Regions from separate parts of the Solibacillus sp. FSL W8-0474 genome, predicted to be linked through region 2. Evidence: riboswitches for the same ligand, from Rfam matches in the RefSeq annotation. Region 2 holds a riboswitch; the other holds the start of a gene.

The links. Region 2 has a riboswitch for S-adenosylmethionine ahead of NYE67_RS18635 (bifunctional homocysteine S-methyltransferase/methylenetetrahydrofolate reductase). Riboswitches for the same ligand answer to the same signal wherever they lie in the genome.
Region 1: another riboswitch for S-adenosylmethionine. It lies ahead of metA (homoserine O-acetyltransferase MetA); the one in region 2 lies ahead of NYE67_RS18635 (bifunctional homocysteine S-methyltransferase/methylenetetrahydrofolate reductase).

Annotation. Positions count from the first base shown of each region.
Region 1 covers NZ_JBBOQJ010000001.1:1,861,700-1,866,122, forward strand. The annotation lists gene NYE67_RS09090 (nucleoside-diphosphate sugar epimerase) at 1-641, shown strand, start outside; gene NYE67_RS09095 (hypothetical protein) at 1,091-1,672, shown strand; SAM riboswitch class I at 2,129-2,237, shown strand; gene metA (homoserine O-acetyltransferase MetA) at 2,431-3,372, shown strand; gene NYE67_RS09105 (ABC transporter ATP-binding protein) at 3,790-4,423, opposite strand, start outside.
Region 2 covers NZ_JBBOQJ010000001.1:3,683,686-3,688,108, reverse strand. The annotation lists gene NYE67_RS18645 (chemotaxis protein) at 64-555, shown strand; gene hemG (protoporphyrinogen oxidase) at 709-2,094, shown strand; SAM riboswitch class I at 2,191-2,288, shown strand; gene NYE67_RS18635 (bifunctional homocysteine S-methyltransferase/methylenetetrahydrofolate reductase) at 2,398-4,242, shown strand; gene metH (methionine synthase) at 4,235-4,423, shown strand, end outside.

The sequences.
Region 1 (4,423 bases), 1.8 Mb from region 2:
ATCATCCTGTTATGCGGAATGCGATGGATATTTTAATGAAGATGATGCTCATTTCATTCCAGAAGGCGGAGCTGAAAAATGTCGAGCTTTTAGCGGAAATTTTATTAGTTGAACCGTTATTTATCCATGATTTAACGAATAAAATGTTACGAATGGGCATGATTGAAAAAGAAAATGAAGTGTTCACACTTACGGCAAAAGGAATGGCGCAGCTTGAATCGGGTATTTTTGAAGAAGAGCTTGAGCAAACGAGTCATTTTGTGCAATACAGTCCGATTCATGAGCAGCTTCTGGAAGGGGACCTTGAGGAGTTCGCTGATTTAGAAGAGTTTCCTGAACCGTTTCCGACGATTGAAAACGAGGAAATTGAAGCAATTGAAGAATCGATGCTAATTGAATTTATTCAGCAGCAGTTAAGCGATCAACCATTGGCCGAACAGGAAGCCCCGACTTTTATTACAAAAGTTATATCGACCGAATCGATTCAAATTAATGATATTCCGGTTCTATGTTTCTCACTAATGGATAAAAAGGAAAACCGCCAATTTATGCGTGTATATAATACATTAACAGGTGCTTGGGATGAAAAGCTTGAAACGGTTTTATTCAATTATGAGAAAGAGCATTTAAAGTCTGAGTAAATATATAAATTGAAAACCTAGTAATATCAAGGGTTTGCGCCACTTTATAAGATGCGGAGTATTTTACAATTTATTTTTTATAATAATACACTTCTTATTACCTATGAATTTAGATAATGAGAAGTGTTTTTTTGTTGTTAAAATTCGCATTTGAAACTTTTAAAGCGGATAAAAATTTTATTTGCATCAGCTTTTCATGAAATAGCGCAGTTGTGATATCTGTATGCACTTGAGAGCAATCGAGAATTGATTTATTGACTCATTAATTATTATCTAAATTTATTACAGCAACGTTTATTTAATGAAGTAGCACACTTTTTATTGTTTTTTTGTATGTTTGAGGTATGCTATTATCGTTTGGTAGATTTTTCTGACTCAATAATAAGGAGGGTTAAAGTTGAGTAGAGTTTTTGATATACTAGTAGGGATTTTTGGGGGAGATAATAACAATGGATAACTATGAACTAAGAGAAAAGGTATTAAGAGAGTTGTATGAGGGCTTTAGTTCTAACTGGTGCGCTACAAGATGTCAATTGATGGAGGTTTCTTATAACCAGGCTTTTAAAATCATAGGTATTAAGTACTCTTGGGATAAAAAACTAGTTGAAAAGATGAGAGTGTTATTGTCGCATATTGTACGTAACTTAGAATTTGACTTAGAAATTATGCATTGGGGAGACCCTATACGAAACTACGATGAAAAAGAAATTCTAGAAAGCATAGGCAAGGTTGGTAGTTATAAAGAATTCATAGTAGGACTTGAAAGAGTTCTTCATGAAGGACTTATAAATGACTTTAACGAGGGATGGGATTTAGAAGAACAGTTGATGGCTGTAGCCAAAGAGTATCTAACCAACTATTCAAGAAGATTGGATTATAAAGTGAAAAAGATATTCGAAGAAACAGGCAAACTTGAAGACATTAGTCGCATAGTGAACAGTTTTGAAAAAGTTCTTGAAGAGAACTATAAGAGATTTATCAGTGAACAATTAAAGATTGATTCACCTTATTTTATATATGGGGGAAACTGACAGAAAGAATGCTGAAGAAAGTTGTAGAACTAGTATGATCAAGCAAAGTCAGGAGACCTGCCCAATATAAATCTTAAGAGTAAAGTGTTGTGCTTGTATGCTGTTCCTTATCCCCTTGAAGATAAGCCCACTTTTGTTGGTGGAGATGCTTATAACTATATTTATTAATTGAACCCACACAACTGCATATTACATTATTGAAAGTTGAGAACCTTCAAATGAGGGTTGTTTTTTTATCGTCAAAATACAATACGCTTCTTTTTTCCAGAAGTATGATTTATAAAGGAAATTACATAGATTTCATAAGAATTTAAATAAATTATAAATAAAATTACTCCTAATTAAATATAATTGAATTGTGGATGTATAAGTGTAGTCATGACAGTATTTGCTTCATATATTTTTAGAATTATTGCAAAACTCATGCTACCGTGTTACACTAGTGTCAATTTAATAGTCTTATCAAGAGAAGCGGAGGGAACTTGGCCCGTAGATGCTTCAGCAACCTCTAGTACAACTAGAAAGGTGCTACTTCCAGCAAGGCAATGTCCTTGGCAGATAAGAACGGGTATATTAACCTCTCATTTCTGTTGTGCTGGAATGAGGGGTTTTTTGTGTTTTTTCAGCAAGTATTAGGATACTTGCTCCAACAATCAAACCCCCACGGCTATTATGATTTACTTGAAACGAAAGAAGCTTGAAATAGCTTTACATTATGAAACCAAGATTATTTAGAAAGATTAGAGGGGGACAGTGCAATGCCAATTAATATTCCGAAACATTTACCGGCTGGTGAGCTGCTGAGAAAAGAGAAAATTTTCGTTATGGAGGAAGATCGTGCGAAGACTCAGCAAATTCGACCTTTGAATATTTTAGTGTTCAATTTAATGCCGGAAAAGGAAAAAACCGAGCTTCAATTATTGCGTTTACTCGGGAATACACCACTACAGGTAGATGTGACATTTTTAAATACTGCTACATACGAATCAAAAAACGTTTCCAAATCACATTTAGATACGTTCTATCAAACATTCGATGAAATTAAACACCGCCGATATGATGGTCTAATCATCACAGGTGCACCGGTAGAGAAAATGCAATTTGAAGATGTTGGTTACTGGAAAGAAATTACCGATATAATGGACTGGGCCGATCAAAATGTTACATCCATTATGTATATATGTTGGGGAGCACAAGCTGCGCTGTATCATCATTTCGGCATCGGGAAATTTGAACTGCCTAAAAAATGTTCTGGCGTCTATTCACATGTGATTACCGATTTAACGGTCGATTTAGTACGAGGCTTCAGTGATGAATATGTTGCGCCTCATTCGCGTCATACGTCTGTCTCGATTGACGAAGTCCGTGCGCACCCAGATTTGCGTCTGCTCAGCTATTCGGACGATGCGGGGGTATTTATCGTTCAATCAAAAAACAATAAACACATCATGATTACAGGCCATTTAGAGTATGATGCGACTACACTATCGGATGAATATTTCCGTGATATTGAAAAGGATCCGGAAAATACGGAACTTCCGATTAATTACTTCCCGAATAATGACCCACAAAATGCTCCAAAAAATGTATGGCGTGCCCATTCACATCTATTGTTCTACAACTGGTTAAACTATTACGTATACCAAGAAACACCTTATGAATGGCACTTTGTTGAGGAAAATATCGAATATCATATTTAAGAAAAGCCAACAAGGAATATCTTGCTGGCTCCAGACTGGAGACAAACTCTTAAATAGTGTTTGTCTACAGTTTTTTATTTTAAAATTAATTGAATCTAGAAATTGTTGATTTCCGTTCCGGGACCGATGCTTTCCCCGGGCACGGCTTCAGCTAACTAACTTGGGCCTACGACAGCAGGCCCAAGTTAGTGGATCTTCCGCACGTGCGGTTCCCGGTGGAGTCACGGTCCCTCCACTCCAATCAACTTATTAATTCCTTTAAATTAAGTAAGGTAAGATCTAATATGACTAGCAATCAAATTAATGAACAAGAAATAGGGTTTTGAACGACTTGTTCCTGTTAACTCATCTAGAAGAGCTCTAGTAACCTTTTGTCGAAAACCTGAAGCCAGCAAGGAATATCTTGCTGGCTCATTTTTATTTCACTGCAATCCATGCACGCTCTTGTTGTATTTGTAAACTCACTTCACGGCCAAAAAAGTCACTTAGCAATTGTTCATTCAATATGACTTCGCGGGTATCTGCAGCTACGCTTTCTCCATCTTTCATTAACAGTACATGGCTAAAACAAGGTAAAATTTCTTCTACATGATGCGTTACATAAATAAGTGTAGGGGAGTGATTGCCTTGTGCTATTTGCTCAATCTTTTGCAGTAAGTTTTCCCGCTCTATAAGATCGAGTCCGCCACATGGTTCATCCAATATTAATATTTCTGGTTCTGCCATTAAAGCACGTGCAATTTGTACACGTTGTCGTTCACCTTGCGATAAATGCTCAAAAGATTTATTCGCCAAATGATCGCAATGAAACTGTCTCATAAAGGATAGTGCCTGCTCAATTTCCGCATCGGACACGTCATTAAATAGACGGAGCGCACCAAACTTTCCGCTAAGCACAATTTCAATTGCATTATCCTGCCAGTTGAAGCTGTCGATCATTGCGGTGCTTACCCAGCCGATGCGTGTTCGGAGAGTAGGGATATATGTATTGCCGAAAGTTTCACCCAGTACTTGCACTTTACCATTGTTCGGCCAAATATAGCCGTTGATT
Region 2 (4,423 bases):
TTAATTTTCCAGTAAACTTGGGAATATAACCAATAGGGAAAAGTGATAAGGAGGGGAATTTTTATGTTCATGTTTGCCGTACCGCATATCTCTTCTAATGACAATGAAGATGTTATTCAAAAACTACAGCAAATTCTATTGGAGCAACGGGAAAACTTAACAATGCTTTGTACAATTGTTGAATATTTAAGGGAATATGTCCAAACTGGATTAGATAATAAAGATGTCATAAAATATAATCAAAGAATCCAAATGATGACGTATAAACAAACAGATCGTTATAATGAGATTGATCATCTCATTAATAAAAATATTATCGAAATAAAAAAAGGTAAAACTACTGATAACACGGCTTTAACATTTGGAAAAGAAGTAAGGAAAATTGAATCGGGTTTCCGTACGTTAAAACTTTTCACATGTGATGTTATTAATATGTTAGATTCCAATAAACATATCGAAAATCGTAGTTTAGAACGCATACGTTATTTTGATAAACGTTCTGCTTCGTTGGAAGCGGAGATTATTTCACTGACACAGCAATTATCCTTTAAATAGAACTATGAAGCAAACTTTCTCAAATAACCAGAGGAGGTTTGTGTTTTTTTTATTCAATATAAATTTAGAAAATTGTAATATCGTTATGACCATATTTTGAACGAAAAAGATTATACTGTTAGGAGAGAGTGAACGAAATAGGAGCGAATTAATATGAAAACTGTAGTTGTAGTAGGTGGCGGAATTACCGGATTGTGTACGATGCATTATTTAAAAAACCAAATGCATGAAAAGAATATCGAAGCAAGATTAGTATTAATCGAAAAAAATCCCTATTTAGGCGGAAAGATACATTCCGTACATGAAGGAGGGTTTATTATGGAAACCGGCGCGGATTCCATTGTGGCCCGCCATCCAAATGTCCTAGAGCTCGTAAAAGAGCTTAACTTTGATTCGGAGCTTGTTTATAACGAAACAGGTATATCCTACATTCATACTAATAATGAGCTACATGCTATTCCCGCGGGGTCAACATTCGGGATTCCAATGAGCGTGGAATCACTTATGTCGAGCACGTTAATTTCAGAAGAAGGAAAGAAAAGAGCATTAAAGGATATAGACATTCCAAATACAAAATTTACGAAGGAAAGTTCCATCGGTGCATTTTTGGAATATTTTTTAGGGGAAGAAATAGTGCGAAAACAAATTGCTCCTGTATTGGCAGGGGTATATTCGGGAGATTTATACCAGCTGAGCTTAGCTTCAACATTACCGTATTTAGTCGATTATAAAAATAATTATGGGTCGATTATGAAAGGTTTTGAAGCTAATCGCGAGCAGTTTGAAAAAGCAGCGGATAAGAAATTTATTTCTTTCGAGAAGGGGTTATCTTCATTAATTGACCGCCTTGAAGAGCAATTGCCGGAAGTGGAATTCATAAAAAAGGCCGCAACTGAGCAAATACAAAAAGTAGGGGAACAGTATAAAGTTGTATTAGAGGACGAAACGATTATAGCGGATATTGTGGTCCTTGCTGTGCCGAATAATACAGTACGTACTGTATTGCAAGACGAAAAATTAGATGGACAGTTAGAAAAGTTTACAACAGCATCAGCATTAACGATGTATGTTGGTTTTGATGTACCAGACAGTGTTTTACCAGCAGATGGTACAGGTTTTATCGTCTCCCATAATAGTGATTTAGTATGTAATGCCTCTACATGGACAAGTCGTAAATGGAAGCATACTTCAGCAGAAGGGAATCTGCTTGTTCGTTTATTTTATAAAAATATTAATCCGCGCTATGAAGAACTGGCAGCCATGACTGATGAAGAGTTGGAGAAAGTCGCAATGGAGGATATTCGCTTAAGTTTGGGTATTGAAGCGAAACCAACCGTCGTAAATATAACGAAATGGATTAATCAGATGCCTCGCTATGATTTAGCGCATAATGAAGCGTTATCTGAAGTTGTGGACGATTTAGAAGTGCACTATCCGAATCTGCTTTTAGCTGGATGTTCATACTTTGGGGTAGGGATCGGTGCTTGTATTCAAAACGGTAAAAAAACGGCGGAACAAATTATTGCACGAATTATGTAAAGAAATACTTTATTAGGCTAAAGGGTATTGACGTCTTATTTAGATAACGATATGATAGCTTAAATAATTTTAAATTTTTAGAAAAATTCATAAAATTTCTTATCGAGAGAAGTTGAGGGACTGGCCCGTTGAAACTTCAGCAACCAACATTATGTCAGGTGCTAAATCCAGTGGCGATAGCCAGAAGATGAGAAGGGATTAAGTTGACGACTGACAACTATCAAGCCTTCTTTTGCTTAGTGAAAGAAGGCTTTTTTGTATTAAAAATATACTGAAAATACTGTGAATAATGGAGTGAAATAATTGGGTTTACTACAAGATTTAAAAACACGCGTTTTAACGGCGGACGGAGCAATTGGAACTTTACTTTATTCCTATGGGTTGGATTACTGCCATGAGGAAATGAATATTGCACGACCAGAAATTATCGAGAAAATTCATAGTGAATATATTGCTGTAGGTGCAGACATTATTCAAACAAATACATATGGAGCGAATGCGATTAAGTTAGCTCGATATGGTTTTGAAAGTCATGTAAAAGAATTTAACGAAGCTGCACTGAAGATTGCGAAGCGTGCAGCTGCTCCGGGGGGACAGTATGTTCTGGCAACAATCGGTGGCATTAGAGGGATTCGGAAAAGTGATGCAACATTAGATGAAATCTTAACTGCCTTTCAAGAGCAAGTGGAAGTATTACTAACTGGTGAACCGGATGGCTTCTTACTGGAAACGTATTACGACTTTGAAGAATTATCGCATTGTGTCCACCTATTACGATCAATGACCGATTTACCGATCATTGCCCAAGTGACGATGCAGGAACCAGGTATCCTTCAAAATTTAATGTCTTTAAATGAAGCATTTCATGAATTGGAAAGGTTAGGTGCAGATATTGTTGGGAGCAACTGCCGGTTAGGTCCTTTCCATACAATTCAGGCGTTTGAAGGGGTCAACTTACCGAACAAAGCTTTTTTATCAGCTTATCCAAATGCATCGTTATTAGATATTGAAGATGGCCGTGTTGTCTATGAATCAGAAACCGATTATTTTGCTCGTGCAGCCGTTGAACTCGTAAATCAAGGAGTCCGTTTAATTGGCGGTTGCTGTGGGACGACACCGAAGCATATTGCGGCGGTAAAACAACGTCTGGCGAATATGCAGCCAATTGAAACGAAAGAGGAAAAACCCGGGTATACACAATTTGTCCGTATTCCGGAGCCACGTAAGCAAGAACCGCTCCATGAAAAAGCAAAACGTGAACGTTCTGTCATTGTGGAACTTGATACACCGCGTCATCTAGAAATTGACGGGTTTGTAGAAGGGGCAAAACAACTGGCAAAAGCGGGAGCCGATGTCATTATGATGGCGGATAACTCACTTGCATCCCCGCGCATCAGTAATATCGCGATGGCTGCGATTTTAAAAGAGCATGGAATTCGTTCATTGCCGCATTTAACGTGCCGTGACCGCAATTTAATTGGGCTTCAGTCACATTTAATGGGACTTGATGCACTTGAACTTCATGATATTCTGGTCGTGACAGGGGACCCGACAAAAGTGGGGGATTTCCCGGGGGCAACGAGCGTATATGATGTTTCGTCAATGGAGCTTATTTCACTTATAAAGCAGTTAAATAAAGGTAGCTCTTTTACTGGGAAATCGCTGCGAAAACAGGCGGATTTTTCGGTGGCCGCTGCATTTAATCCGAATGTCCGTGTATTGGACCGTGCTGTAGCTCGTTTAGAGAAGAAAATCGAGCATGGTGCAGATTACTTTATTTCACAACCGGTATATACGAAAGAAAAGATTATCGAAATCTATGAGGCAACGAAGCATTTGGAAACACCGATTTATATCGGGATTATGCCACTTACATCTTCACGCAGCGCGGAATTTTTACATCATGAAGTACCGGGCATTAAATTGTCCGATGAAGTACTTGCGCGCATGGCTGCTTGCGGGGATGACAAGGAAGCATCGACAGCAGAAGGAATCGCTATTGCCAAAGAGCTGCTCGATACGGCATGCAAATACTTTAACGGTATTTATTTAATTACACCGTTTTTACGCTATGATATGACGCTGGAATTAATGGAGCATGTAAAACAATATGATGTGGAAAGTAAAGGAGTTCAGTCGAATGTATAATCACCCAATTCATGAGCAATTACAAAAAAGAATTTTAATCATCGATGGTGCAATGGGGACGATGCTTCAGGCAGAAAACCTAACATATGAGGATTTTGGCGGAGAAGACTTAGACGGTTGTAATGAAAACCTGGTACTTACAAGACCTAATGTATTGGGCAAAATTCACCGTGAATATTTA